Regions from separate parts of the Pseudarthrobacter sp. KH_020_B genome, predicted to be linked through region 1. Evidence: riboswitches for the same ligand, from Rfam matches in the RefSeq annotation. Region 1 holds a riboswitch; each other region holds the start of a gene.

Evidence for each region. A riboswitch is a leader RNA that binds a small molecule or an ion and turns the genes downstream of it on or off. The one in region 1 is predicted to bind S-adenosylmethionine.
Region 2: it holds a riboswitch for S-adenosylmethionine, as region 1 does, so the genes downstream of both, AC3IT0_RS21055 (DUF1737 domain-containing protein) here and AC3IT0_RS14235 (aminotransferase class V-fold PLP-dependent enzyme) in region 1, are expected to answer to the same signal.
Region 3: it holds a riboswitch for S-adenosylmethionine, as region 1 does, so the genes downstream of both, metX (homoserine O-acetyltransferase MetX) here and AC3IT0_RS14235 (aminotransferase class V-fold PLP-dependent enzyme) in region 1, are expected to answer to the same signal.

Annotation. Positions count from the first base shown of each region.
Region 1 covers NZ_CM174506.1:3,084,353-3,093,870, forward strand. The annotation lists gene aroA (3-phosphoshikimate 1-carboxyvinyltransferase) at 1-414, shown strand, start outside; gene rsgA (ribosome small subunit-dependent GTPase A) at 398-1,513, shown strand; gene hisN (histidinol-phosphatase) at 1,568-2,380, shown strand; SAM riboswitch class IV at 2,539-2,652, shown strand; gene AC3IT0_RS14235 (aminotransferase class V-fold PLP-dependent enzyme) at 2,688-4,127, shown strand; gene AC3IT0_RS14240 (class I SAM-dependent methyltransferase) at 4,263-5,021, shown strand; gene AC3IT0_RS14245 (metal-dependent transcriptional regulator) at 5,053-5,766, shown strand; gene AC3IT0_RS14250 (fluoride efflux transporter FluC) at 5,767-6,201, shown strand; gene AC3IT0_RS14255 (fluoride efflux transporter FluC) at 6,201-6,596, shown strand; gene AC3IT0_RS14260 (hypothetical protein) at 6,640-7,008, shown strand; gene AC3IT0_RS14265 (hypothetical protein) at 7,091-7,228, shown strand; gene AC3IT0_RS14270 (S1C family serine protease) at 7,233-8,213, opposite strand; RNA gene ssrA (transfer-messenger RNA) at 8,413-8,781, opposite strand; gene smpB (SsrA-binding protein SmpB) at 8,869-9,339, opposite strand; gene AC3IT0_RS14285 (M23 family metallopeptidase) at 9,426-9,518, opposite strand, start outside.
Region 2 covers NZ_CM174506.1:4,484,322-4,493,839, reverse strand. The annotation lists gene AC3IT0_RS21075 (LysE/ArgO family amino acid transporter) at 1-184, opposite strand, end outside; gene AC3IT0_RS21070 (LysR family transcriptional regulator ArgP) at 254-1,168, shown strand; gene AC3IT0_RS21065 (O-succinylhomoserine sulfhydrylase) at 1,375-2,583, opposite strand; gene AC3IT0_RS21060 (rhodanese-like domain-containing protein) at 2,580-2,993, opposite strand; gene AC3IT0_RS21055 (DUF1737 domain-containing protein) at 2,990-3,247, opposite strand; SAM riboswitch class IV at 3,261-3,376, opposite strand; gene AC3IT0_RS21050 (hypothetical protein) at 3,502-3,996, shown strand; gene AC3IT0_RS21045 (carbohydrate kinase family protein) at 3,999-4,940, opposite strand; gene AC3IT0_RS21040 (ATP-binding cassette domain-containing protein) at 5,021-5,815, opposite strand; partial or broken gene AC3IT0_RS21035 (ABC transporter permease) at 5,812-6,111, opposite strand; gene AC3IT0_RS21030 (glycoside hydrolase family 32 protein) at 6,087-6,563, opposite strand; gene AC3IT0_RS21025 (glycoside hydrolase family 32 protein) at 6,693-8,201, opposite strand; gene AC3IT0_RS21020 (ABC transporter substrate-binding protein) at 8,337-9,518, opposite strand, start outside.
Region 3 covers NZ_CM174506.1:1,491,281-1,500,798, forward strand. The annotation lists gene AC3IT0_RS06980 (NAD(P)/FAD-dependent oxidoreductase) at 1-184, shown strand, start outside; gene hutI (imidazolonepropionase) at 197-1,408, shown strand; gene AC3IT0_RS06990 (DeoR/GlpR family DNA-binding transcription regulator) at 1,521-2,309, shown strand; gene AC3IT0_RS06995 (histidine phosphatase family protein) at 2,328-2,984, opposite strand; gene AC3IT0_RS07000 (CPBP family intramembrane glutamic endopeptidase) at 3,153-3,932, shown strand; gene AC3IT0_RS07005 (VOC family protein) at 4,053-4,691, opposite strand; SAM riboswitch class IV at 4,846-4,960, shown strand; gene metX (homoserine O-acetyltransferase MetX) at 4,972-6,087, shown strand; gene AC3IT0_RS07015 (hypothetical protein) at 6,186-6,719, opposite strand; gene AC3IT0_RS07020 (winged helix DNA-binding domain-containing protein) at 6,733-7,974, opposite strand; gene AC3IT0_RS07025 (SGNH/GDSL hydrolase family protein) at 8,021-8,869, opposite strand; gene AC3IT0_RS07030 (alpha/beta hydrolase) at 8,965-9,518, shown strand, end outside.

The DNA of each region.
Region 1 (9,518 bases):
GCGGATTTTGACGAAACCAGCGAACTGGCCCCCACTGTGGCGGCCCTTTGTGCCCTTGCCAGCGGACCTTCACGGCTGACCGGCATCGCGCACCTGCGCGGCCATGAGACTGACCGGCTGGCCGCGCTGGTCACCGAAATCAACCGGCTCGGCGGCGACGCGGAGGAAACCAGCGACGGCCTGGTGATCCGGCCGGCGAAGCTGCACGCCGGCGTCGTGTACAGCTACGCCGACCACCGGATGGCCACCGCCGGCGCCATCCTCGGCCTCGCGGTTCCGGGTATCGAGGTCCAGGACATCGCCACCACGGCCAAGACCATGCCGGAATTCCCGCAGATGTGGGCCAACATGCTCGCCCAGGGCGCGGCTGCAGACGACGCCACGGAAGGTCCCACTGGTGGCACGCAGCACTGATTCCTGGGACGAGTCCGATGTCCGGATCCGGCCCAGCAAAAAGGGCTCCCGGCCGCGCACGAAGGACCGCCCCAGCCACGACGACGCCGTCACGGGCCGCATCATCACCGTTGACCGCGGCCGGTACACCGCCGTCGTCGGCGAAGACTCCGGCGACGAGCGGATCATCATCGCGGCCAGGGCCCGCGAACTCCGCCGCTCCCCCGTGGTGGCCGGCGACTTCGTCTCCCTCGTTGGAGATGTCTCCGGAGAGCCCGACACCCTGGCCCGCCTGGTCCGGATCCAGGACCGCCGGACCCTGCTGCGCCGCAGCGCCGACGACACTGATCCGATCGAGCGTGCGGTGGTGGCCAACGCCGATCAGCTGGTGGTGGTGGTGGCCGCCGCAAACCCTGAGCCGCGCACCGGCTTCATCGACCGTGCCTTGGTGGCCGCCTACGACGCCGGCATCGAGCCGCTGCTGCTTGTCACCAAGGCCGATGTCAAGGATCCCGCGGAACTGTTGTCCAACTACGAGCACCTCGACTTCCCGGTGATCATCAGCCGCACCTCGGACTCAGAGGCCTCCGGTATCGATGCCCGCTCCGACGACGGCCTCTCGGCCCGCCTGGACAGTGACGCAGTTTCGCAGCTCCGCGCCTACCTCGAGGGCAAAGTCTCGGTGATGCTGGGGCATTCCGGCGTGGGCAAGTCCACCATGGTCAATGCGCTCACCGGGGCCGAACGGGCCACCGGTGGCGTGAACGCGGTGACCGGCCGCGGCCGCCACACGTCGTCGTCGGCCCTTGCCCTGAAGCTGACCGGAGCCCCCGCCGGAAGCTGGATCATCGACACCCCTGGCATCCGCTCGTTCGGCCTGGCCCATGTGGACCCGGACCGGATCCTGCGATCCTTCCCGGACCTGGAGCCGGGCACGGATGCCTGCGAGCGTGGCTGCAAGCACAACACCGCGGCCGTCAACTGCGGAGTGGACGCCTGGGTGACTTCTGGTCAAGCGGGCCCCACCGGCCCGGCCCGGCTCGCGTCGCTGCGGCGGCTGCTGGGCTCTGATCCCCGCTTGGTTGGCCAGGAAACCAAGGAACTGGGCAGCATAGGCTAGCGGCGGAACGCCGACGTCCCCAACCCCGCCGCCCCGAGGCGGTAGTTTGGAACCATGATCCAACCCGCTTCGAGCTACAACGATGACCTGCGCCTCGCCCATGTGCTGGCCGATTCCGTGGACGACCAGACCATGAGCCGCTTCAAGGCCCTGGACCTCCACATCGAGACCAAGCCGGACCTGACGCCGGTCACGGACGCGGACAAGGCCGCGGAGGAAGCCATCCGCGGCCAGCTCTCCCGCTCACGTCCCCGCGACGCCGTGCTGGGTGAGGAATTCGGCAGCTCCGGCCACGGTTCCCGCCGCTGGATCATTGATCCCATCGACGGCACCAAAAACTTTGTCCGCGGCGTCCCGGTCTGGGCCACCCTGATCGCCCTCGTGGACGAAGGCGAACCCGTGGTGGGAGTGGTCAGCGCGCCCGCACTGGGCAAACGCTGGTGGGCCGCCAAAGGTTCCGGCGCGTACATGGGCAAGTCCCTCGCCGCCGCAACACGGCTCCGCGTCTCGGACGTCTCCAAACTTTCGGATGCCTCCCTGTCCTATTCCAGCCTGGGCGGCTGGAAGGAACGCGGCAACCTGGATGAGTTCCTGGGCCTGACCGAGGACGTGTGGCGCACGCGCGCCTACGGTGACTTCTGGTCCTACTGCATGGTGGCCGAAGGCTCCGTGGACATCGCCTGCGAGCCCGAACTGAACCTCTACGACATGGCTGCCCTGGTGCCCATCGTGGTGGAAGCCGGCGGCCGCTTCACATCTTTGGAGGGGCAGGACGGGCCGTTCGGCGGCAACGCCCTGGCCACAAACTCCATCCTGCACTCAGAGGTGCTCAAGCGGCTGAACCCGGACCTGGACGATCTCCTCTAGGCACTTTTTGCGAATTATCGACGGCGGACGCCTCCTCAAAGGGGGCGTCCGCCGTCGTATCTTCGACAAATACGCCGTTCCTCAAACGCGCGTAACAAAGTCCTTAACATTGGGCCGGGCTTCTTTTCTGCAGGGCCAGATGTTCTACGCTCTTAACAGGTCACGAGTGCCAGCGCTAAACCCCGGTTTGCTGGCCGGCAACCCTCCATTCGCGGTGGGGTGCCCCGGGTGACGACCAGGCCGGTCCGGAATGGACGCGGCAAGCGCGGATTCCCCGTACCGGGAGTCCTTTTAGAGTGAGGTCTCCGTGACAACTGCCACCGTCTCCCCCGCCAGCGTTTCTCCCAACAACGACGCCCCCGCCAACGCCGCTGCGCTGTTCAACGATGCCGCCGCCATCGCCGGGCGCCCCCTTTCCGCCGTCACCGGCGCGGAAATCCAGGCCCCGCTGATCCAGGGCGGCCATGTCCGGTACGCAAACCTGGACTATGGCGCTTCCGCCCCCGCCCTCTCCGTGGTGTCCGCCTACCTCAACGAGATCCTGCCGTTCTACGCCAGCGTCCACCGCGGCGCCGGCTACGCGTCGCAGATCAGCACCTCGGTGTACGAGAACGCCCGGAACGTCGTCCGCGACTTTGTGGGCGGGCGCCCGGACGACTCCGTCATCTTCACCCGGAACACCACCGATTCGCTGAACCTGCTGGCGGGTTGCCTGCCGGCCACGGACGGGCGCCCGAATGGCGATGTCCTGTACCTGGACATCGAGCACCACGCCAACCTCCTGCCGTGGCAGGGCGTCCCGCACCGCAGCGTCGTCGCCGCGGACACCATCGCGGGGACCATCGAGGTCCTCCGCGCCGAACTTGAGCAGGGCAACGTCAGCCTCCTCGCAGTCACAGGAGCCTCCAACGTCACCGGCGAAATCCTCCCGGTCAAGGCCCTGGCCGGACTGGCCCATGAGTACGGCGCGCGGATCGTGGTGGACGCCGCGCAGCTCGCGCCGCACCGGCGCATCAATATCAGCACCGACGACGTCGACTACCTCGCCTTCTCCGGCCACAAGCTCTACGCGCCGTTCGGCTCCGGGGTCCTGGTGGGCCGCACAGACTGGCTCGACGCCGGCACGCCGCACCTGGCCGGCGGCGGCGCCGTCCGCGAGGCAAGGCTCGACGGCGTCAGCTGGGCCACCGGTCCGGCCCGGCACGAGGGCGGCTCCCCCAACGTCCTGGGCGCGGCCACCCTGGCGCGCGCCACCCAGGTGATCGCGTCCCTGGACCAGGACCGCTGGCACGCCCACGAAGCGGCCATCAGGGCATTCCTGGTGGACGGGCTCGGGAAAATCGACGGCGTCACCGTGCACCAGATCTTCTCGGACACGGACGCTGAAACCGGCACCATCGGCGTGGTCAACTTCTCCGTGGCCGGATACGACGCCGGCCTCGTGGCCGCCTACCTATCCGCTGAGCACGGCGTTGGCCTCCGGGACGGCCGCTTCTGCGCGCACCCGCTCCTCAAGCGCCTCGGCCTTCCTTCCGGTTCGCTGCGGGCCAGTTTCGGCGTGGGTTCCCGGTTGGAGGATGTTCAGCGGCTCCTTGCTGGCCTGGAGCAACTCCGCCAGACCGGACTGGGCTGGGACTACGTGGTGGACGCGGGCCGCTGGGTTCCGGCCAACGACACGCGCACCTACCCGCACTGGGCGCCCAACACCCCGGGCACTGCCGGCGCGGCTCCGTGCCTTGACGACTGACTGACGCTTTCCTTCTCTGATTCCTGACCAGGCGGCTGCCCTGATTCCTGACCGGACCTGAAGTCTGACGAGGCGGCTGCGGCCCATGCGGTAAATTCGAAGGATACCGATGGGCACAGTTGAAGGAGGCCGCACGTGGCACGGGGTGGCCCCAGGCTTGAGCACGGACGCCGCCTGGAACTCGGACAGAGTTTCCAGGACGGCGGCGAACATTACCAGCGTGTACGCCCTGGCTACCCTGCCGAATCAGCGGACTGGCTGATCCCTGCCGGAGCCAGGGACGCGGCGGACGTGGGCGCCGGGACCGGCAAGTTCACCGCCCTGCTGCTTGAACGCGGCCTGGCGGTTTCCGCCGTGGACCCGTCGCCGGACATGCTTGAACAGCTGCGGGCCCACTACCCGGCGGTGGACGCGACACAGGGCACCGCGGAGGCGACAGGGCTGGCCGACTCCTCGTTCGACGTCGTGAGCGTTGCGCAGGCCTGGCACTGGTGCGATCCAATACCCGCGAGCACCGAACTGGCGCGGATCCTGCGGCCCGGCGGAACGCTGGGGCTGATCTGGAACCAGCTGGACACGTCTGTTCCGTGGGTCCACCGGCTGTCCCGAATCATGCACGCGGGCGACGTCTACAAGCCCGGGTTCCGCCCGGTGGTCGGGCCGGAGTTTGAAGGCCTCGAGAGCCATGTGACGCGGTGGGAGGACAGCCTCAGTACGGAAGACATCTTGGAACTGACAAAGTCCCGCAGCTACTACCTGCGCGCCGGCGAAGCCACCCGAAGCAAGGTCCTGGCCAACCTGGACTGGTATCTGCACGAGCACTTGGGGCACGCCGTGGAAGAGGACATCAGCCTGCCGTACCTGACGCTGACGTGGCGGGCCACGAGGGCGTGAGGGGCGCGGACCACCGGGTAGGCTTGGAGGCGTGAAGACCAGCGCGCCCTCCTCCTCGATCGAGGACTACGTCAAGGTCATCTACGGCTTCACGGAGTGGCAGGACAAACCCATTACGTCCTCGCAGCTCGCGCAACGCCTGGGGGTGGCAAACTCATCGGTCTCGGAGATGGTCCGCAAGCTCAAGGACCAGGGCCTGGTGGACCACAAGCCGTACAGCGCCATCACCCTCACGGACTCCGGGGTCCGGCTGGCGTTGTCCATGGTGCGCCGGCACCGGCTCATTGAGACCTACCTCGTGCATGAGCTCGGTTACCGCTGGGACGAAGTCCACGACGAAGCCGAACTGCTGGAGCACGCAGTGTCGGACACGTTTATTGAGCGCATGGCGGCAAAACTCGGCAACCCGCAACGTGACCCGCACGGTGACCCGATCCCCGCCGCGGACGGCACGGTGCTGCTGCCCGAGGCCCACCTGCTCGGCCAACTCGATCCCGGCCACACCGGCCGGATCACCCGCATCAGCGACGAGAACCCTGATTTGCTGCGGTATCTTTCCGCCGAGGAAATCGCTCTCGACGCCGAGGTGGAGGTTGTAGGCCGCAAACCGTTCGGCGGCGCGCTGGTGGTGCGGATCAGCAATGCCGGCCGGAAGCAGGACTTCGATCTCGCGGATGAAGTCACCGCTGCACTCTGGGTCCACAGCGACCACCCCCACGCGGGCTGCACGCTCAGCGACAGCTGAATGACGAACGCCCGCGTGCCGCACTGGCGGGCCTGGCTGGCCGTGGCGGTGGGCGGCCTGGCCGGAACGGAACTCCGGTACGGCCTGGGTCTCGCCTTTCCAGAAACCGCTGGGGCAATGCCGTGGACCACCCTGGCCATCAACGTCACCGGAAGTTTTGTGCTGGCCAGCCTAACCACAGTCTGGATGTCCCGGCCGCAGACTGCATTCTGGCTACGCGCCGGCCTCGGGCCAGGACTCCTGGGCTCATTCACCACGTTCTCTGCGGTGGTTTTCTCGATTGACCAGCTGGCCAGGGGCGGCGAACATTCCGTGTGGATTGCGTACCTGGGGCTGTCCCTGCTGCTGGGCCTGGGCGCCGCGGCCGGTGGCTGGCGGGCCGGGCGGCTGCTCGCCGACCGGCTGCAGGGTGACCGGGCGGGGACAGCGCCGTGATGGGCGCGGTCCTGGTGGGAGTGTTCGGCATGGCGGGCGCCCTGCTGCGCTTCGCCGTCGACAGCTGGTTCGCCCACCGCGAGGGGCTCCGTGCCGCCGTCGGGCCCAGTGGTACGCCGCGGCACTGGCCGTGGGCCACGCTCACTGTCAACGTGGCCGGGTGCCTGATTATGGGGCTGTCCATAGGCATCACCGGACGGCTCGGACTCGCACCCGAGTGGCAGACCGCCGTCGCCACAGGCCTGGCAGGCGGGCTCACCACGTTCAGTTCGTGGACCACCGCCACCGTGCGGCTCCTGAGCGAGTCGCGGTTCGCGGTGGCATCCCTGAACATCGGCGCCAACCTGGCCGCCGGATTTGCCGCTGCGGCTGCGGGCATCGCCCTGGCGTCGTAGGAGACTCTTTCGGGTTTGGCCCGGTCCCGTATCGTTGACTCTGATGATTAGCAGACGCGACGCGGCAATTGCCCTTGATGTACCGATGGAAATGGCCCAGCGCCATGGCATCCCAAAACGACTGACCGAGGCGGAGCTGGGCGAAATCCTCGACAACCCGCCGGCTTGGCTGATCCAGTCGCGGGCCAACCGGACCGGCAAGCGTCCTGTCTGGGTGCACCTGGAATGCGCCGTCTGCGGCTACGAGGAAGCGGCGCGGCCCAAAAAATGGTGGCCGGAATTCACGTATGTGGTGTGCGAGCACCATGCCCCGGATGAGGTGCCGCCGCTGCGGCCGGGCCTCATCAGGAGCGAGTTCGACGGCGTCGGGACCCGTTTTGTGGGAATCGCGGACGTTGCAGTTCCGGACTGAATCGGGGCATTTCATTCGGGGCTGAACAGGCGTATTTTACGAAGTGGGACGCAGCCCGTCCCCCTGTTGTAAGGAGCACGCCATGCCGGACAAGTCACCACACCAGCAGCTGCACAAGAAGCCGGTCAAAACCATCAAGGAAAAACGCGCGGAGAAGAAGGCCAAGAGCCCGATTGAAGGCCCGCAGGACCCGGTAGCGCACCTGAAGAAGCGCCGGTAGCGGTTTACCCGTTCCCGGCCATCTCTTCGGGCACTGCCACAATGTCCACTTCCTGACCGTCCCTCAGCACTCGAATAGGCAGCGGCCGGCCGATCGCATCGGCGAACAGCAGCTTCTGCAGGCTCTCGGCGTTGCTGACGGGGCGGCTTCCGGCTGTCAGGATGACGTCACCTGCCCGCAGGCCCCCACGATCTGCAGGCGAGCCAGCCAGGACCTCCACCACGCGCAGCCCGTCCCGTTGTCCCGTCCTGATCACCGCGCTGGCATTGAGCCGGAAGGGTGTGCTGACAACCCCGAGATAAGCCCGCCTGACACGGCCGTCCTTCAGCAGCGCCGAGATGATGCGCCGCGTGGTGGTGTTGATGGGCACGGCCAGGCCCAGCCCGGCGCCAGCCACTGCGGTGTTGATTCCCACGATGCGGCCGTGGGTATCGGCCAGGGCTCCGCCGGAACTGCCTGCATTGAGTGCCGCGTCGGTCTGGATGACGTCCTCGATCACGCGCCGGTTGCCGCTGGACCACACCGGAATGGCGCGGCCCAGGCCGCTGACTACACCCGCCGTGACTGATCCGGCCAGGCCCAGCGGGTTTCCCACCGCGATGACCAACTGGCCCACCCGGAGCGTCTCGGCATCGCCGAACTGCGCCGGGGCCACTTTCGGTGCCCTGCCGTGGACCACCGCGAGGTCGGACAAGGGGTCCGCCCCCACCAGTTCAAGATCGGTCCGGCTGCCGTCCGCAAAGGACGCGTGGCCTTGCTGCGTCCCGGCCACCACGTGTGAATTGGTGAGGAGGTAGCCGTCTTCCGTGAAGAGCACCGCCGAGCCGGCGCCCATACGGAAACGGCCGTTGCGTCGGTTGCCGGTCATTTCAATGGCCGCAACATGCGGGGTGACTGTCTCAGCCACGCGCATGACGGTCTCCGAATACGAGTCCAGCGGACCGTCGTCGGCCGCTGCTGAGTTGGGTTCCCGCGCCGGGTCCATGGCGCACCTCCTGGCTGGCGTTGCTGCCTCCGGCTTCCAGACCTTATGCTGCGCCGAAGCTTATTGGCGACAACCACGCGGTGGCGCCCCGTAGTCCCGGAACGGCTACGCCGTGGGTGAACAGGGCGGCAAACGCTTAAATGCCAGAAGACCCGGACGCGGGGTCCGGGTCTTCTGGCAATGTCTTGCGACATTCAAAATGTGGAGATGGGGGGAATTGAACCCCCGTCCGATGTTGTGTTAACAGGGCTTCTCCGGGCGCAGTTTGCGTCGGATTTTCTCGGCCCCAGCCCTCCTGCAAACAGGTGGCTGATCCGGGCCCAGTCATCTAAGAGTCCCGTTTGCCCCGATGACGGAGGCAAGCAGCAGTGGCTATCTAAATGACGCCAGGATCCGGGGCAATAGCAACCTCGGGCTGACGGACTGTCTTACTGCTTAGGCAGCGAGAGCGAAGTCAGTGCGGTTTGATTTGGCACTTATTGGTTTGCAGACAGCGTTTACGAGATAATTCTGCATCCTCGGCCCGCTTCACCTGTCGCGACTAACATCGTCGAAACCGATCATCCCCGTATTTTGTTATCAAACCGGCCAGGCTGTGCAGGCACAAATCCCTGCCGGACTATCTAGCATAACGCATGCCCGGCGGAAATCATTCCTACCGGCGGTTGCGTTCCCGGACCTCGCGAAGGGCTTCGCGGTTGTCCTGCTGCTCACGCAGGGTCTGGCGCTTGTCGTACTCCCGCTTACCGCGGGCGATCGCGATTTCCACCTTGGCCCGGCCATCGAGGAAGTACAGCTGCAGCGGAACCACGGTGAAGCCGGACTCCCGGATCTTCACGGAGATCTTGTTGAGCTCCTCACGGTGCAGCAACAGCTTCCGACGGCGGCGTGCGGAGTGGTTGGTCCAGCTCCCCTGGTTGTACTCCGGGATGTGGATGCCCTCCATCCACAACTCGTCGTTGTAGAACGTGCAAAAACCGTCCACCATGGACGCGTGTCCTTCGCGCAGCGACTTGACTTCGGTCCCCATCAGGGCAATGCCGGCCTCATAAGTGTCCAGCACATGGTAGTCATGCCGGGCCTTGCGGTTGGTGGCCACAACTTTACGGCCACTTTCTTTGGGCACGGTGGAACTCCTAGTTCTTGGATCCTGGCTGGCTCCGGCCGGTCCGGCGCGGATTCATACCAGTCTACGGCAGGCGCGGACCGGCGTTACAGCAGCATCATCGGGTCCACGGCAGCCCCGTTGAGCCAGGTTTCAAAGTGTGCGTGGCACCCCGTCGAGTTACCGGTGTTGCCCGAGTA
Region 2 (9,518 bases), 1.4 Mb from region 1:
CGGCGATGCCCGCGGCGATGAGCAGCGCATCGGAAAAGCTGCAGACCAGGACGACGGCGGCCACATGCTCACCGCGGATGCCCTGCCGGAGGACAAAGGCGTTCTGGCTGCCGATGGCCACGATGAGGGCCAGGCCCGTGCCGAAGCCCAGCGCGGTGGGGGCGATAAATGCAGTCAGATCCATATCCTCCAACGTACGGCCGGATGTAGGATTACTCCAGCTAATTATTCTTAGCTCTCTTAAGGAAGGCTAATGAAGATGTTTCAGTTTGAGCAGCTCCGGACCTTCGCGGCGGTCGTGGACGAAGGCACTCTGGAGGCGGCGGCGCGCAGCCTGTACGTCACGCCGTCGGCTATTTCCCAGCGGCTCAAGGCGATGGAGGACGCGGCCGGCCAGATCCTCCTGCAGCGCACCAACCCCGCCCGGCCCACCACGGCAGGGGAAGCCATCCTGCGGTTCGCCCGGCAGGTCCGGCAGCTCGAATGGGACGCCCAGCAGGAGCTTGGCGGAAGCCGGGACCGTCCGACGGCGCCCATCCCCTTGGTGGTGAACGCGGACTCGCTCTCCACCTGGTTCATGCCCGCACTGGCAAGTCTTCCGCCGGACCTCGGCGCGTGCTTTGAACTCCGCCGGGAGGATGAGCAGCATTCCACCCAGCTCCTGCGGACGGGATCGGTGATGGCTGCGGTAACCGCAACGCCGGAGCCGGTCCAGGGCTGCAGTGTGGAACCGCTGGGTTCCCTGCGGTACCGCGCGGTGGCAAGCCCCGCGTACTTGCTGCGCTGGTGGCCGGACGGGCCGGAACTTGTGGCAGGGAGCCGGGCCCCGGTGGTGGATTTTGACCGCAAGGATGACCTGCAGGACGGGTTTTTCCGCACGATGACCGGCGCGGAACTGGCCGCGCCGCGGCACTATGTGCCGTCGTCGGCCGAATTCGCCCAGGCCATCCGGCTGGGACTGGGATGGGGGCTGCTGCCGGAGCAACAGTGCCTGGCGGACCTCCGCAGCGGCGCCCTCGTGGAGCTGGCCCCCGCCAATCCCGTTGACGTGTCGTTGTACTGGCAGCGCTGGAAGATCGACTCTCCGGTGCTCAACCAGCTGACTGGCGTGGTCCGTGGAACGGCCGCCAGGGAGCTGCGCCAGCCAGACGGCCAGCCAGACGCCTGAGTCGGCGCAGAGCAAAGCGGGGCGCGGGCACGTACCGGGGCACGGACAAGCGGAACCGGCTGAAGTCCACGGGAAGGTCGCCTCCCGGCGCGAAGGGACAGGTGGGGCCCCAAAAGACGTAGGAAACAGGGCCACAAGTGTCCGTTCGCGCCTGAGTGAGGGCCACAAGTGTCCGTTCGCGCCAATCAGAACCAGGCCACGCAGGGTCAGATGTGCTTGAGGGCCTGCTCCAGGTCGCCGATGAGGTCGTCCACGTTCTCCAGACCCACGGACAGCCGCACCACGCCGTCGCTGAGGCCGATGGCGGCGCGGCCCTCGGGACCCATGGCGCGGTGCGTGGTGGTGGCCGGATGCGTGATGAGGGACTTCGCATCGCCCAGGTTGTTGGAGATGTCGATGATCCGCAAGGCGTCCAGCAGCGCAAAGGCGGCTTCCTTGCCCGAGCGGCCACCCGTCGTCGCAAGTTCCAACGTGAGGACGGTGCCGCCGGCCTTCATCTGCTTGGCGGCGAGCTCGTACTGAGGGTGGGACTTGAGCAGCGGGTACTTGACCCAGCCGACCGCCGGCTGCTGTTCGAGCCATGTGGCCAGCCGCAGCGCGGACGCGGAGGAGTGGTTCACGCGCAGCGCCATGGTTTCCAGGCCCTTGGTGAGCACCCAGGCGTTGAACGCGGAGAGGGCCGGGCCGGTGTGCCGCATGAGCTGCTTGACGGGGCCGTCGATGAACTCCTTGGTGCCCAGGATGGCGCCGCCCAGGACACGTCCCTGGCCGTCGATGTGCTTGGTGCCGGAGTACACAATCACGTCCGCGCCCAGCTGGCCGCAGCGCTGCAGCAGGGGAGTGGCAAAGACATTGTCGACGACGACGGTGGCCCCGGCGGCGTGCGCCAGCTCGCTGACCGCGGCGATGTCCACGATTTCCTGCATCGGGTTGGACGGCGATTCGAAGAACACGGCCGTGGTGGGCTCCGACAGGGCAGCGCGCCATTGCTCGAGGTCCGGGCCGTCAACGAACACGGTTTCCACACCCCAGCGCGGCAGGATCTCGTTGAGGATCACAAAGCAGGAACCGAACAGTGAACGCGCTGCGACCACCCGGTCCCCGGCCGCCAACAGGGCACCTAGGGCGGTGAACACCGCTGACATACCCGACGCCGTCGCAAAGCACGCCTCGGTGCCTTCGAGCAGGCGGAGGCGTTCCTGGAAGGTGGCCACGGACGGGTTGCCGTAGCGGGAGTAGACGAAGCGTTCGTCCTCGCCGGTGAAGGCGCGCTCGGCGGCGGCAGCGGACTCGTAGACGAAGCCCGAGTTCAGAAAGACCGGCTCGGTGGTCTCCTGGAAGTTGGTGCGGTCCAGGCCGCCGCGGACCGCCTGCGTCTCCGCGCTCCAGCCGGCGGCGTCTTCGTTGAAGCTCACTTGGCTATTCCCAGGTTGGTGGGCAGGCCGCGGTTCTTCCAGCCGTTGACGGTGCGCTCGCCGTAGCGGTCCGGCTCGCCTTCGAAACCCTCCAGGACGTTGTAGGAGGTGAAGCCGGCCTGCGTCGCGGCGATGGCGGCGGCGATGGAGCGCTGGCCCGAGCGGCAGAGGAAAACCAGCTCCGTGCCGTCGTCCTCCGGCGCCTGCTGCGCCAGGTCGGTGAGGAAAGCCGGGTTCGGAATGCCGCCGGGGAACGTCCACGAAATGAACAGGGGATCGTTGTCGGTGGCCTTGGTGTCGGGGATGCCGATGTGGGCCCATTCGCCTTCGGTGCGGACATCCACCAGGATGGCGCCCTGTTCGAGTTTGGCCCAGGCCTGCTGCGGGGTGAGGTCTCCGGCGTAGCTCACGCGTGGCCCTCGCCGGAGAATTCAATGTCCCCTACTGCGGTGGCAACTGCGGCGTCCGCGCTGGCAATGGCAATCGGGAGGACCAAGGCCTGGGCCACAATCACGGCGGAGCCGTTAAACGTTGCTGCCGGGCTGCCGTGCAGCACATAGCCTTCGGTGAGGGCAGCGGAAATCCGTTCACAGAACGTCCGGTCATCCGGCCCGGTAATGAGCCGGTAGGACAGTTTCTCTTCACGGGCAGGTGCGTCAGACACGACGGATCTCCTTCTTTCACGCTTGCAGCTCGAATGGGTCGATATGCCGAGTATTCACCTGAGGCACCCCGCCGCGAAAGGGAGGGTTGCCGACCGGCCAGTCAGGGCTTGGCGCCGGTTCTCATTACTCCCCAAAAACGTAGCACCCGGCCCGCCCGGCTGCGGTGCCGCCGTCGTCATCTTCCGTAACCAACGCGCGCTTCCGTGACCCCGCCGTGCTTCCGTAACCCCCGCGCTGACGGGACAATCGGGTCATGGGGAAGGTTCGGGGGCGTTCACTGACGGGCGCCTGGGCGCGCGTTTTGGCCGTGGCGCTGTGCGCCGTGCCGGTGCTGGTGGGGGCGACAAGCTGCCGGAACATTTTCGCGCCGCCGCCCTGCATGCCGCCGGAGTTTTCCGTCTCGCCGGCCGCCGCCAAACCCGGCGACCGGGTCACCGTCAGTGCCCCGGACACCACCTGCGATGCCCGCTACGGGGCGGACGCGCAGATCCAGGTGGAATTCCTCGATCCGTACGGCACCAAGGTGCTGGAAGAGCTCGCTCCAATGTCCGACGACGGCGCGTTCTCTTTTGTGTTCACCGTCCCGGCGGGCATGGCTCCCGGGGAAGCCGGGGTCACCGCCTACCCCTACAACCTGGACTGGTGCGACGACACCGGGGTGAACAACCGGGCGGCACAGGGGCCGCAGACCCTGGTCCGGGTGGCCTGCGCGGAGCGCCTGGTGCCGCTCACGGTGCTTGCCCCGTGACGCTATGGCCGGCTGACGGGGGTGAGCATGTGGTGGAGTTCCGCCAGAGTGGGCGGGTTGGCGCCCGTCCGGCGGACCGTAATTGCCGCGGCGTGTGAAGCCGTACGCCCGAGGGATTCCATCACCGCCGGGGCCAGGCCGTCCGTCCCGCGGGCCAGCAGACCGTAAATGAGTGCCGCCATGTAGGAGTCCCCGGCTCCGATGGTGTCCGCAACCACCGAGGTGTTCGCGGGGACGTGAACTTTCGCCGCCGGAGATGCCAGCAGTGACCCCGCGGAGCCGCAGGTGACCACGGCCAGTCCCGCGCCGAGGCTCAGGATCCGGGCTGCGGCGGCCTCGGGATCCAGTGCCGGGTAGAGCCAGCGGGCGTCTTCATCACTGAGCTTGACCACGTCTGTGAGTGGAACGAGTCCCTCAAAAATCGACCGGGCTTCGGCCTGGCTGCCCAGGAGCGCCGGCCGGATGTTGGGATCGTACGTGACCAGGCACGCACGGTGGGATTGCTCCAGGAGTGCCTTAACGGCGGCCGCGCCTGGAGCCAGGAAAGTGGCAATCGAACCTGTGTGCAGCACCTTGGGGAGAAAAGGCAGAGCGATGGGCGGGAGGTCCCAGCGGATGTCGAAGCGGTACTCTGCGGAACCGTCGGCAGCCAGGGTGGCGGTGGCGGAGGACGTGCGGGCCTGGGACGTGGAACCGGGAAGGAGCGCGACGCCGGCGCTGGACAGGTGAGCTTCGATCGCGGCGCCGCGGTGGTCGTCGCCAATGGAGGTCAGGAGCGCTGTGCTGATGCCGAGCCGGCCAAGGCCGTAGGCCACGTTCATCGGCGATCCGCCCGGGTACTCGACGTTTCCGTCCGGGGCGGGGACGACGTCGGTTAGCGCTTCGCCGATGACAATGACGTCAGGGATGGCCGGGGAAGCAGCACTGGAGTGGGTCTTGAGCATGGAGGGACCTTTCATGGCTCCGTCCGCGGGCCTTGTCACGGGCCCGCGGACGGAGTATTTGCAGGGACACAGTCCGCCGATCAGGCCGTGGCTGCACCTGTCATGATGGCGACGGCGTCAGTCATGGTGTGGGATTGCGGTGTGATGGTGGCCGCGCATTTGCCGAGGCGCTGGATGTGGATCCGATCCGCCACGTCAAACACGTGGGGCATGTTGTGGCTGATCAGGATGACCGGCAGTCCACGGTCCCGGAGATCCCGCACCAGTTGCAGGACCTGATTGGATTCACGCACGCCGAGTGCCGCCGTCGGCTCATCCAGGACCACAACCTTTGAACCGAATGCCGCCGCGCGGGCCACGGCGACGGCCTGGCGCTGGCCGCCGGACAGGTTCTCCACTGGCACTGTCACGTCCTGGAGGGTGGAGATGCCCAGCCGGGTCAGCTCCTGCTTTGCCTTTGTGCGCATGCCTTTGGTGTCGAGGACCCGGAAGATCTTTCCCAGCGAACCGGGCACGCGTTCTTCCCGGCCCAGGAACAAGTTTGAAGCCACATCGAGCGCCGGTGAAACAGCGAGGTTCTGGTACACCGTCTCGATGCCGTGGGCGCGGGCGTCCTGCGGGCGTTTGAAGTGGACCGGCTGTCCAGAGACAAAGAGCTCGCCGGAGTCCGGGACCTCTGCTCCGGTGAGGCACTTGATCAGCGTTGATTTGCCGGCGCCGTTGTCACCGATGATCGCGAGGACTTCGCCGGGGTATAGGTCCAGGCTGACGCCGTCCAGACCCACCACCCTGCCGAAAGTCTTGACGAGGTTCCGGGCCTGCAGGATGAGCTGGCGGACCTCGGTGTTGGCCGGCTCCAAGTGGGTGGCGGTCATGACTTAACCTTTCGGATCCACTGGTCGATGGACACAGCGAGGATGATGAGGACGCCCACTGCAAGGGTCTACAGCACGTCGAGGCCTGCCAGGGATAGCCCGTTGCGGAACACGCCCACGATCAAGGCGCCCAAAAGGGTTCCCCACACGGAGCCGCGCCCGCCGAAGAGGCTGGTTCCGCCAATCACGACGGCGGTGATCGAGTCAAGATTCAGATCCACCCCGGCGTTCGGGCTGGCTGCGTTTGTCCGGCCGATCTGGATCCACGCGCCTACGGCCAGGACGGCCGGGCTTGCAGGCCACTGTATGGCGTGCCCGCTTTAAAGGCGCTCGTGTAGATCGCGATCAAGGGCGGGTTATCGATGCTCCCGAAAGCTGATGTGTTGTTGGTGTCCACGACGACGCTGCCGGAGAAGATATCTTCCTGCGCGTCGGTGGAGATCGCGAGCGGCTGTTCTTCCCAGTGGACAAGGTCCTTGGATGTTGCGTGCCCCCAAGACAGGTTTCCCCACGTGCTGCCGTACGGGTTGTGCTGGTAGTACAGGTGATAGACGCCCTTGTGGAAGACCATTCCGTTGGGGTCATTCATCCAGTTCTTTTCCGGCGTGAAATGGATGGCTGGCCGGTACTGCTCGTCGCCGGGGCTGGTAGCGGCCGAGGCCGGGAGGGAACCTGCCATGGCCGCGGCGAGCGTGAGTCCGGCCAAGGTCAGCACAGAAACGGTCCTGCGGGTAATCGTTTTCTTCATCTTCTGATGACGCCCTTCGGTGCGCGTACCCCATGGGCCACGTTGTTTTTAGGCAGCACAACGTTGCCCACAGGACAGTGGGTGAGGGGTGGGTTGTCTTTCGGTGTGGTTCTGCTGCCTTCCGCTGCTTCAGCCGTAGACGGTTGCGGTGAGGTCTTTCAGAGTGGCGGTGCCCCCGGTGGCGTAGACGGCGATGTCCGTGCTGGTTTCTGCCGGGAAGATCAAATCGGTCATGGTGACCTGGCCGCCTTGGGCAAAGACTTCAACGGAGCAGCGGTCCACGAAGATCGCGAGCCCGTAGGATCCGTCCGTTGCCCGGATGGGGGCGGTGTCGATGGACGGGAAGGATTCGTGGAAGTCGGCCTGCCCGGATTCGCGCCGGTCGATGATCAGGGAGCCTTCAGCGGGCCTGATGCCGACGCGTGTTCCCTCGGTGCCGTTGCCGCGGAGAATGAGGCCGAATTCCTCCGCACTTCCCGGTGTGAAGGTGACGTCGATGCGCTGGACTGCGCCGCCCGCCCCGGCCAATACCTGGCTGCCTGGAGCAATGGCGGTTTCCGTGAGGCTGAGGGTCGTGGACGCGCCGGCCAGCGCTGCCCAATCACCCGCAGCGTGCTGGGCAAGGCGGAGGTTCCCGTCTACCGTACCGAGTGATATTTCGCGGACCAGGGTCATGGGGCTGCGCCAGGGCGATGTTGGGATCTGGTTTGCGTATTGCCAGTTGTTCATCCACCCGATCATGAGGCGGCGGTTGTCCGGGACGTCACTGAAAGAGACCGCGGCGTAGTAGTCCCGGCCCCAGTCCAGCCACTGGTACTCGCCCAACCGGTCAGGGTCCTGGAGGCCTTCGGTGACGGTGGTGGCGGACGTGAACGTGGCGCCGTCGAAGTCGCCGACGAAGTATTGGCCGGCCGAGCCGTTGTTGGGTCCGCCGGGGTTGAGGTTCACAACCAGGACCCATTTGAGGTTTTCAGGGTCGCCGTCCACAGGCAGGGGGAACAGGTCCGGGCACTCCCAGACGCCGCCCGTGGCGTTGGCCGGGCCGAAGGTGCTGAGGAACTCCCAGTTCTTCAGGTCATCGGACTTGTACAGGACCACCTGGAAGTCCTTTGCTTCGACGGCGAGCATAATCCAGTAACTGCCACCGTCGCCGTCGTACCTGATGACCTTCGGATCACGGAACTCGGCCGATCCCCGGTTGAGGACGGGATTATCCGTGTGTTTAGTCCAGGTGTAGCCGCCGTCCAGGCTGTAGGCCAGGGACTGAGCCTGCAGGCCAACATGCGCCGAGCCTTCTTTGAAATAGCTGGTGTACACGGCCACAAGCGGCGCCACGGAGCCGCTGCCGAAGCCGCTGGTGTTGTCCCGGTCAAAGACGATGCTGCCGGAAAAGATGTCTTCGTTTTCGTCGCACGAGATGGCCACCGGGTGCTCGGTCCAGGTGAGCAGGTCGGTGGAGGTGGCGTGACCCCAGGACAGGTTTCCCCACACGTTGCCCAGCGGATTGTTCTGGTAGTAGAGGTGATAGACGCCATCGTGGTAAATCAGGCCGTTGGGGTCATTGAGCCAGGTATTGCGGGCAGCGTAGTGCAGGGCCGGCCGGAAGGTGTCGGCTGTCGTGGTGGTCGCGGCAGTCATGTAGGTGGCTTCTCATTTCTTGGCAGGAGTGGCATCAATGGGTCGATCCGGCAGCAACCGGCTCTGCATGGTGGCCGGCGCAGGGTGGCTGGTGCATGGTGGCCGGCGCAAGGGCGCCGGCCACCATCTCCGCAGCTAGGAGTTCTTCTTGTAGCGGTCGTAGGCCTGCTGGTAGACCTCGATCATTTTGTCGACGCCGACGTTCTTGAGTTGGGAGACGTAGCCGTCCCATTCCTGCTCGATGCCGCCGGAGACGATCCACTTGGCCATGTTCTGCTTCACGAGGGAGGTGATGTCCGTCTGGATGGTGCTGATCTGCTGCAGTTCTTCGTTGGAGAGGGCCACCGGGGGATAGCCGTCGTTGCCGGCGAAGGGCTTGTAGAGTTCGTTGACGGTCTTCTGGCGTTCCGCTGCGCGGGGCTCGGGAGCGACGACGGTCTTGAAGTTCTCAGCGGTGTTTGCCTTCGGGCCGCCCGGGGCGACCTTCTGGCGGCGTTCGCCTTCGCTGGTTCCGGCCGCTGCAGGGATCTGCACTAGTAGGCCGTTGGCGTCCTTCTGCAGGGTCTCGCCGATCGGTCCCCAGTTGGCCTGGGCTGACTGGATGGGATCGTAAAGGTTGTCCGCCCAGCGCATGGTCGCGGCCGGGTACTTGTTGGCCCGGGTGATGGCGAACGCTCCGCGGGCGATCTCCTGGTTGTTGGACTGGCTGGCGATGCGCTTGCCGTCCACGCCTTCCAGGACGGGGGCGATGGCGTAGTTGTTGGCGCGGTCCGCTCCGACCATTTCGGGGATTTCCCACCAGACGAAGGAGCCGAGGTTTTCCGTGGCGGCCTTGCCCTTGGCCAGGTACGCCTTGTCATCCTGGGAGAAGGACTCGGGGTCGATCAGGCCTTCCTTGTACCACTCGTGGAGGGTGGCAAGGGCTTTTTTGTAGCCGTCCTGGGTGGCGGTGAAGATGACTCTGTCGTCCTGGACGATGCGGTGGTCCATGTTGTCCGGAACTCCGCCAAGGGCCGCGATCAGGTCAACGATGTCGCCGGTCCAGCCGCCGGGCCGGAAGCTCAACGGGATGGTTTTGCCGGTGCCCGATGCGTCCTGTGTCTTGAATGCGAGCAGGGCGTCGTGGAACTCATCAACGGTCTTCGGCATGGGGATGTTGAGCTTCTTCAACCAGGAAGTGTTGATGATCAGTTCGTTCGGGAACTGGACCAAGCCAAGCTCTTCGACCGAGGGCAGCGAGTAGATGTGCCCGTCCGAGGAGGTGATGGCTGCCTTGATGTCCGGCCGTTCGGAGAGCAACTTCGAGAGATTGGGGGC
Region 3 (9,518 bases), 1.6 Mb from region 1:
CTGGCTCGCCGGCCAGGGCGGTTACGGTTTCCAGACGTCATCGGCCATGGCGGAGCTCGCCGCCGCGCAGATCCTGGCCGGACAGGGCGTGGGCCGCACCGGGCAGGGCGCCGGTGCGGCCCACCATCCGGCATCCCGGACAACGGAGGCGCTGGCGGCCACGCGCTGGTCCATCCGGCGCTGAACAATGGAACCCATGAGTACCCTGATCACCAACATTGCCGAACTGATGACCCAGGACCTGGAACACCGTGTCCTTAAGAATGCCGCCGTGGTGATCGAGGGCGAACGGATCGCCTGGCTCGGTTCCGCCGCGGATGCGCCGGCGGCCGATGACGCCGTGGACGCCGGCGGCCGGGCCGTGTTGCCGGGCTGGGTGGATTCGCACACGCACCTGATCTTCGCCGGCGACCGCACTGCGGAGTTCGAGGCGCGGATGGCAGGGGAGTCGTATTCGGCCGGAGGCATCGCCGTCACCATGGACGCCACCCGGCGCGCCTCCGATTTCGACCTCACCCGGCTGGCGATGGCGCGCGTGTCCGAGGCCGTGTCGCAGGGCACCACCTACCTCGAAACCAAGACCGGCTACGGGCTGGATGTTGAGCACGAGGCCCGGAGCGCCCGGATCGCCTCCACCGTCGCGGACGAAGTGACCTACCTGGGCGCCCATCTGGTTCCCGCGGGCAGCGATGCGGAGGCCTATACCGATCTCGTCTGCGGGCCCATGCTTGACGCCGTCCGGCCCTACGTCCGCTGGGCGGACGTGTTCTGCGAGGAAGGCGCCTTCACCGCGGAGCAGTCCCGCCGTGTGCTGAAGGCATGCCGCGCGGCCGGGCTGGGGATCCGCGTCCACGGCAACCAGCTCGGCGAAGGTCCAGGCGTGCAGCTGGCAGTGGAACTCGGGGCGGCCAGCGTGGACCACGTGAACTACCTGGCGGCTGGTGATGTGGCGGCGCTGGCGGAAAGCTGGTCCGGCTGGAACCCTGGAAGCGGCACCGGGACCCGCGGCACGGTGGCAACCTGCCTCCCCGCGTGCGATCTTTCCACCCGGCAGCCGCTGGCCCCGGGGCGTGAACTGCTGGATGCCGGTGTGCAGGTGGCGCTGGCCTCCAACTGTAACCCGGGCACCTCGTACACCAGTTCCATGGCGTTCAACGTGGCTACGGCCGTGCTGCAGATGCGACTGAGCGTCCACGAGGCGGTTCGCGCCGCAACGTATGGTGGCGCGCTGGCGCTGCACCGGGAGGCAGGGCACGACGCCGACGGCGCACGGGCGGTGGGTTCGCTCGCCGTCGGACACCGGGCAGACCTGCACATGCTCAACGCCCCCTCAGCCACTCATCTCGCGTACCGTCCGGGCATGCCGCTCACGTACGCTGTGTGGCGGGCCGGTGCGCGGGCACGCTGACCAGGGCAGCACTTTGTGATTGCGAGATGATCATTTGTGCCTGTTATGATCAGATAACGTCATATTTTGGTGACTGTTTGACGCTGAGACTGTTTGACGCTGAGAGGCCCCCATGACCCGCACTGACCGCCTGACGGCCATCCTGGACATCCTCGCCAAGACCGGCCAGGTGGAGGTGGAGGAGATCGTCACGCAGCTTGCGGTCTCGCCGGCCACGGCGCGGCGGGACCTGGACAGCCTGGCCAAGCGGCGGCTGCTGACCCGGACCCGGGGCGGGGCCACCACCGGCGCCCTGGCCTACGACCTCCCCGGGCGGTACAACCGCGACGACCACGCCGAAGCCAAGGAACAGATCGCCCAGGCCGCCTCGGCGCTGATTTTTCCCGGCGCGGTGATCGGGCTCTGCGGCGGAACCACCAGCACGGCCCTGGCGCAGATCCTGGCCACGCGCGAGGACCTCAACGCTCCCGCGAACCAGTCCACACTGACAGTAGTCACCAACGCCATCAACATCGCTGCGCAGCTGGCTGTCCGCCCCAACATCAAAGTCATGGTGACCGGCGGCATCCTGAACCCCCGCTCGTACGAACTGGTGGGCCCGTACACCGACATCATCATGCAGAAGGTGGTCATGGACATCGCCTTTATCGGCGTGAACGGCATTGACCCGGTGGTGGGCCCCACCAACACGGGGGAGGGCGAAGCGTCGGTGAATGCCCTGCTGGCCAGCCGGGCCCGGATCTCCTATGTGCTGGCCGACTCCTCCAAGGTGGGGGTCAGGGCCTTCGCCACCATGGACGGCTACGCGTTCAACCGCCTGATCACCGACTCCGGCATCTCCGCCGAGGACAAGGCGGCGTTCGAAGCCAACGGCACCGAAGTGATTGTGGCCCCGCACTAAAACGGCCGGCAACAACCCCTAGAAGATCACCGGCGGCGCATCCAGGACGGTCTCGTCCACCCGGCGGTCCACCCATTGGCTGAACGGAATATCGAGTTCGTACTTGCCAAGGTCGGTGCGCAGGAGGGTCCGCACGGCGGCATTGTCCGGGTTGTTGAGCGATTCGAAATACTCCACCGACCAGTGGAACCAGCGCATGCAGAACAGCCGCATGGTGAGCCCGTGGGTCACCAGCAAGGTGTTGGGGGCGTAGTCCGGCTTGGACCAGTGGCGGTACAGCGTCTCCATAAAGGATGAGATCCGGTCGTAGACGTCAGAGCCGGATTCGCCCTCCCGGAATCGGTAGAAGAAATGGCCGTAGGCGTTGCGGAGCTCCTTCTGGTCCTCGATGTCGCCGCTGATCTGGAAGTTGGCCCAGTCCTGCTCACGGAGGCGCGGTTCTTCGATCACCCGTTCCGTGAGATTGCCGAGGTTGAGTGCCTTCAGGGTCTGGTGCGCCCGAAGGTACGGGGACACGTAAACGCAGACCTGGCGGCCGTCCAGCTCGCGGCGGATCCGTTCCCCCGCCGCCGTGGCCTGCGCCAGGCCCAGGGGAGTCAGCGGAATCCGGTAGTCCGGGACCCTGTTGTAGATGGACGTATCGACATTGGCCGCGGACTGGCCGTGCCGGATCATGAAGATTTTCCCTGGCGCACTCATAAGCCCCAAGCATAGGTCCCCCCCCACCCGGACGCTCTCTCACTTTTGGCGGGTTTTTGGCGGACGCTCTCTCACCTTGGTGTGCCCCGGCGAGCTGGCCACCCTAATCAGCGAAGAACCAGAAACAACAGGCAAGATGGAACCATGTTGGTTCCCTCCCGCCGTCGGCTGCGGATTGAAGTCTGGATTGTGCTGGGTCTTTCCCTGGGGCAATCCGCCGTCTACTCGGTGGTGCAGCTGCTGGACAAGATGACCCGTGCACCGCTGGCCGAAGGCACGTCCACGCTGAACCGGTCCCAGAGCCCGCGCGAGTACTTCGACCTCACCTACCAGCTGCTGGACATCATTTTCGCCCTGGTGCCAGTGCTGCTGGTCATCTACTTCCTCACGGACCAGCGGCAGTCCGGCGCGGATGGAAGTGCGCACGGCAGTTCGGCCTTCCGGAAGCTGGGGTTCAACTTCGCCCGGCCGGGCCGCGATCTGCTGCAGGGCCTTGGCCTCGCGGCGCTGATCGGAATTCCTTCGCTGGGCCTTTATGCCGCGGGACGTGCGCTGGGGATCACCACTGCCATCATCCCCAGCGCACTCGACGCGTACTGGTGGACCGTTCCGGTCCTGATCCTGTCCGCGCTGCGGCACGCCGTGGTGGAGGAGGTCATTGTGGTGGGCTACCTCTTGGACCGCTTGGGCAAGTTCGGCTGGAGCGTGCCCCTGGCCATCTTCACCAGTTCGATGCTCCGCGGCAGCTACCACCTGTACCAGGGCTTCGGGCCGTTCATCGGCAACGCCGTGATGGGTGTGGTGTTTGCCTGGCTCTACACAAAGACCAGGCGGGTTATGCCGCTGGTCATCGCGCACGCGCTGCTGGACATTGTTGCCTTCGTTGGCTTCAGCCTCTTTGGCCGGGCTGTGGGCCTGGGTTAGGACGGCAGTGGTTCCCGTGCGCCACAGGTGCACTTAGCGGCTTAAAAAGGGATTCGGCCGCCATCGGTGGGTGGCATCATTGGCACCCGCTGATGGCGGCCGAAGTTATTGAGCGTGCAATCAGATGGTGACTGCGCCCGTGGCGGTTTCGAAGGTCACTGACAGGATGCCGGGGGTTCCATGCGGAGCCACCCAGTCAACGGCCACATCTTCCAAGGGCTTCTCGACGGGTTCGCCCAGCCATTCCGTCACGCGTTCAGCGGAACCGGCGATGGTCAGGCAGCTCATCTTGACGTTGCTCTCATAGGCGTTGGACGGGTGCAGGGCGGGGTCGCCCTCCCACTTGAGCATGTACGGGACCTGCGGGTCCGCGATCAGGCCCAGGATGCCGATCTGCTTCCAGACCAGCTCACGGCCGTCCGGGAACTTGCGGTTGCCGTTGACGGCAGCACGGCCCAGGCGGTCTTCGAACGGAGCTAGGTCGTCCACTTCGACGCACCAGCCCATCCAGCCGCCGCCGGCTTCGGAGCGTGCCCGGACGGCCTGCCCGAAGGGAGCCTTGTCCGATGCCGGGTGGTTCAGGACCTCCACGACTTCCAGGTATTTGTGGCCGGCCAGGGGAATGATCATGTTCCGGGTTCCAAACCGGGGGTGCACTCCACCCTTCACGGCTTCAACGCCGAGGGCGGACGAAATACGTTCGGTGGTGGCAACGAGGCCATCTTGTTCACAGGCGTAAGAGACGTGATCCATGCGCATGCCATCATCTTGGCACTTTGTGATCCGGCTCTCAGCTAAGGGTAGCCTTACCGGATTCCTGTTGCGTCACGAGTGGACAGCAGTAGGGCTCCCGCGAAGTCATACCCAGTCACACGCTTAGCAATAGACCGCGGCTGTTCGTACACTCGAAGCAGGTCATGAGTGCCAGCGACAGCCCCGGCTTGCTGGCCGGCAACCCTCGTTCGCGGCGGGGTGCCCCGGGTGAGGACCTGGCCTGCCGGTCAATTGACGGTGGGCAAGCGCGTAGAAAGGTCCTTCCATGACGATTACGATTTCCCGTACCGCAGCACCCGGGAACGGTGTGGTCCGTTACGCCAGCATTGGTGGACTCGAGCTCGAAGCCGGCGGTTACCTCCCGGACGTCACCCTGGGCTATGAAACGTGGGGGACCCTCAACGCGGACGGCTCCAACGCCGTCCTCATTGAGCACGCCCTGACGGGCAGCACACACGTTACCCGCGGCGACAGTGACGAGCCCGGCTGGTGGGAACAGCTGGCCGGCCCCGGTGCGCCGGTGGACACCGACCGGTTCTTTGTGGTCTCCATCAACATCGTGGGTGGCTGCTACGGCTCCACCGGGCCGTCCTCGGTTGCCCCGGACGGCAAGCCGTGGGGGTCACGATTCCCTTTGGTAACGCTGCGGGACACCACGGCGGCTGAGGCCAGGCTGGTTGACCAGCTGGGCATCCCGAGTTGGTACGCCGTGCTGGGCGGCTCCATGGGCGGCGCGCGGGCCCTGGAGTGGGCGGTCACGTACCCGGAACGGGTTCAGCGGTGCGCCGTTATCTCGATCGGCGCCGCCAGCACGGCCGAACAGATCGCGTTCGCCCAGGCGCAGACGCTCGCCATCCGCCAGGACACCAATTTCAACGACGGCGACTACTACGGCGGTCCACTGCCGGAGGACGGCCTGGCCCTGGCACGGCGCATTGCTCACATCACCTACCGCTCCGCCGAGGAATTCCATGGCCGGTTCGGACGGTCGGCCCAGCACCCCGAATCGCCGTTCCAGGCTGCAGCGCTGGGGGAGCGGGGCCGCTACCAGGTGGAAAGCTACCTGGACCACCAGGGCAAAAAGCTGGTGCAGCGTTTTGATGCCAACAGCTACATCGCCATCACGGACGCCCTGATGAGCCATGACGTCTGCCGCGGGCGGGGTTCGCTGGACGAGGCCCTGGGCCGTGCCACCGCCAGGTTCTTCGTGGCTGCCGTCGACAGTGACCGGTTGTACTTCCCGTCCCAGTCCCGTGAGCTGGCCAACGCGCTCCCGGGCGACGTTGACGTCCACGTTATTGAGGCCCCGATCGGCCACGACGGCTTCCTGACCGAGATCGGCCAACTCGGCGTCCAGCTCCGGAACACCTTCCTCGTCTAAAGCGCGAGAGGACACTTGAGCCCCCGCCCTTAAGCCCGAACGGACACTTGAGGCCCCGGAATCGGGGCCTCAAGTGTCCGTTCGCGCTGTTTGAAGGGTCAGCCGTTCATGATGTCGGAGCGGCGCTTCATGTAGTCCTCCATGGCCAGCTCGCCGTTGCTGTACTGCTGGTCCAGTTCGGCCAGCTTCCGGGCTCGGTATCCCTGCGGGCCCGACGGCGGCGGGGGAGTGACGGGGGCGGCAGGCTGCTGTGGTGCTTCCGCGCGCTGCTCGGGCACCGGCTGCCTGTACGGCGGAACAGGCTGCCCGTAGGGCGGGAACTGCTGATCCGCAGTAGGAATCGGCTGCAGGGGCGGCAACGGCTGGCTGGGCGGCAGGGGCTGCGGGCTCATGATCTGGCGGAAGCCGCCGCTCATGTAATCCTGCTGCGTGTAGCCGTCGCGGGGTTGTTTGCTCTGCGGCCCCGGGTACTGTTCGCTGCCCGGGTACTGCCCGCCGCCTGGAAACTGCTCGGGGTAGCGCCCGGAAAAGCTCTGCTCCTGGTTCCGTTTGTTGACGGATTTCCGGTACATCCGCATCGCCATCGGTATCACGAACGCCAGAATGATGATCCAGAAAAACAAGCTGTTCACGGTGTAGCGCCTCTCATATGTGTCCTTCCAGCTTAACCCCGGAGCCCGCACGCGTGGCCTGGATGCCCAGGAAGGCCCCGTACCGGTCCACGGCGTCCTGCACCGCGTTTTCCACAGCGGGGCCCGCGGCAGCGAACAAGCGGATATCCAGCTCACAGCGGCCGGCGAACATGGTGTGCCGCCAGCAGCCGGCCATGCGCCCGTCGAGCAGCACCACGTGCATCGGATCCCCGGCGACCGGGAACGCCGGAGCGCTGCCGCCCAGATAGTGCCGCGTTGCTGAATAGCCCATCACGTATTCGTCGTAGCACTGGATCAGATCGATCCGCGGTCTGGCTGCCGGCATGGCTTTACCGGCCTCGGTGCCGCCGTCCGTATCACCGTCCGTCCCGGCGTCGAAATAATGCACGACGCCGTCAATCGCCGTCGTTGCCAGCGTTTCGGGCGCAGCCGCCAGGGACTGTTGGAGGCCGAGCCGTACGTCGGCCATGGTGAGCCCGGACCAATCGGCGCAGTCCTTGACCGTGGCCGGGCCGCGGCTGGTGAAGTAGCGCCGGACCAGCTCGCTGAGGGCTTCGGTCCGGGTGGGCGGCGTGGCCGGGCCGGCGGGCACGCGCTCGTCAAACAGGGCGTAGGTCTGTTTCAGGGCACCGCCCGGACTGCGCATCGGCGACCCGCTGGCCAGGATCCCGCTGATCTCGGCGTGCATGATCAGGTAGGCAAGCCCGAAGCCGGTGGCCGCGAACCCTTCGTCCTGCAGCCGCGCGGCCAGCTGTTCCCGGGTCAGGTGCCGCCCGCCCCGGACGGCGTCGGCCAGGACTTGCCCGCTCCGGTCGGCGGCGGCGGCATTAATTCCGGTCCGCCGGTACATGCCCGCGTTGCCCTGGTGAAGCCGTGGCGCGGACAAGGCCGTCAGCCAGCGAAGATCCTCGCGGTGCACAAAATGCCAGGTGGGCCGCAGGATATGGGTGCGCAGGATGCGCCCGTCGGACACCGCCTGCTCCACGGCCATGGCGTTGGAAACATCAGAAGAGGCGGCAGCACGACGGGCCGGGGCGCCATCGCCAAGACCGCCGGTCCGTTGCGCCAGGCTCCAGCGGGCGTAGGGAAACTCCTGCGCCTGGACCGCCAGAAGGTGCCGGACAACGTCCGCCGCGGCGTCCAGGCCCGGTCCGCGCAGCCGTTGGGCGTGAAGCCGAAGCCGCACCACCTCATCCGGATCCATGGCTGTCCGGGGCAGCTGTCCCTCGGTCACGCCGGGCCGCCGCTAGCGCCGGGCCGCCGCTCACGCCGGGCCGCCGCTAGCGCCGGGCGTCGGTGGTGCCCAGCGGACCCTCGCCGGATCCCAGCGGAACGCCCGGGCCGAACACAGGGCCCGGCGTCGGGCGTTTTGCGGTGATTCCGTCGCCGGAGGAGCGGTGGCGCAGCCGCCGCACCACCCAGGGGACAAAGTACTCGCGGGCCCACACCAGGTCTTCGGAGCGGGCTGCCCGCCACGTGCGCGCGGGCAGGGGCTTGGGCAGGCGCGGCTCAAGCGTGTGGTTCACGTTCAGCGATTCCAGCACCATGGCGGCGATGGTGTGGTGTCCCAGCGGCGAAAAATGCAGGCGGTCCTCGTCCCACATCTGCGGATCGTTCAGCTGCTTGAGCGACCACATGTCGGCGATGATGGCGTCATGGCGGGTGGCAACGGTGCGGAGGTTCTCGTTGTAGATGGCCACCTTGCTGCGGATCCGTCCCAGGACCGAAGAACCCGTATCCGGACCGTTGAACAGCACCACCGTGGCCCCGCCCATGGCCAGGATCTGGACCACTGAATCAAGTTTTTCGGCGAGGGCGTCGGGGTCGCCGCCGGGCCTGATGAGATCGTTGCCGCCGGCGGAAAGGGTCACCAGGTCCGGCTTCAGCGCCAGGCACGGAGCAAGCTGCTGGTCCACGATCTGCTGCAGCAGCCGGCCGCGGACGGCCAGGTTGGCGTAGGCGAAGTCCGACTGGCCCCGGCCCAGTTCCTCGGCCACCCGGTCCGCCCAGCCGCGGAAGCCGCCGGGGCTCGTTGGTTCCGGATCGCCGATGCCCTCCGTGAACGAATCTCCCATCGCTACATAACGGCTCCAGGGGTGTGCTGCCGTGGTAGTGGGCGGACTCTGCATGGCTTTTGCGTCATTCACGGTCCTATCCTGCCTCCTTGCTCACAAGCTACGCCACCGTAGGTAGTTACCACCGGGTAACTGTAAGAATGGAAACCATGACTGACGCCCAAGTATTTCCCGCCCCTGTTGTTATGTGGTCCCGGCCGGAGGACCAGCGCTCCGGAAAGCCGCTGCTGGTGCTGCTGCACGGCTACGGCGCCAACGAACAGGACCTGCTGAGCCTGGCGGATATGCTTCCCGAGGACTTTGTTGTTGCCTCCCTCCGGGCGCCCCTGGCCACGGGCCCCGGGTTTATGTGGTTCCCCCTGACAGCCTCCATCGATTACACCCTCGACGCCGTCAAAGCTGGAGCCGGTTACGTGCAGGACTGGATTGACACCGTCAAAGCCGGCCACCCATCGGTGACGCTGCTCGGCTTTTCCATGGGAATGGCGATGGCCACCACGCTGCTCCGGCAGCGCCCCGCTGACTATGCCGCCGTCGTCGGGCTTTCCGGTTTTGTGGTCAACGCGGACGGCGACCCCGCCTTCAAGGACGGCGAACTGGACGGCACAGTGCCGCTCTTCTGGGGCCGGGACCAGCAGGATCCCGTGATCACCCCCGACAAGATCGAGTACACCATGGGCTGGGTGCGTGGGCACGTCAAGCT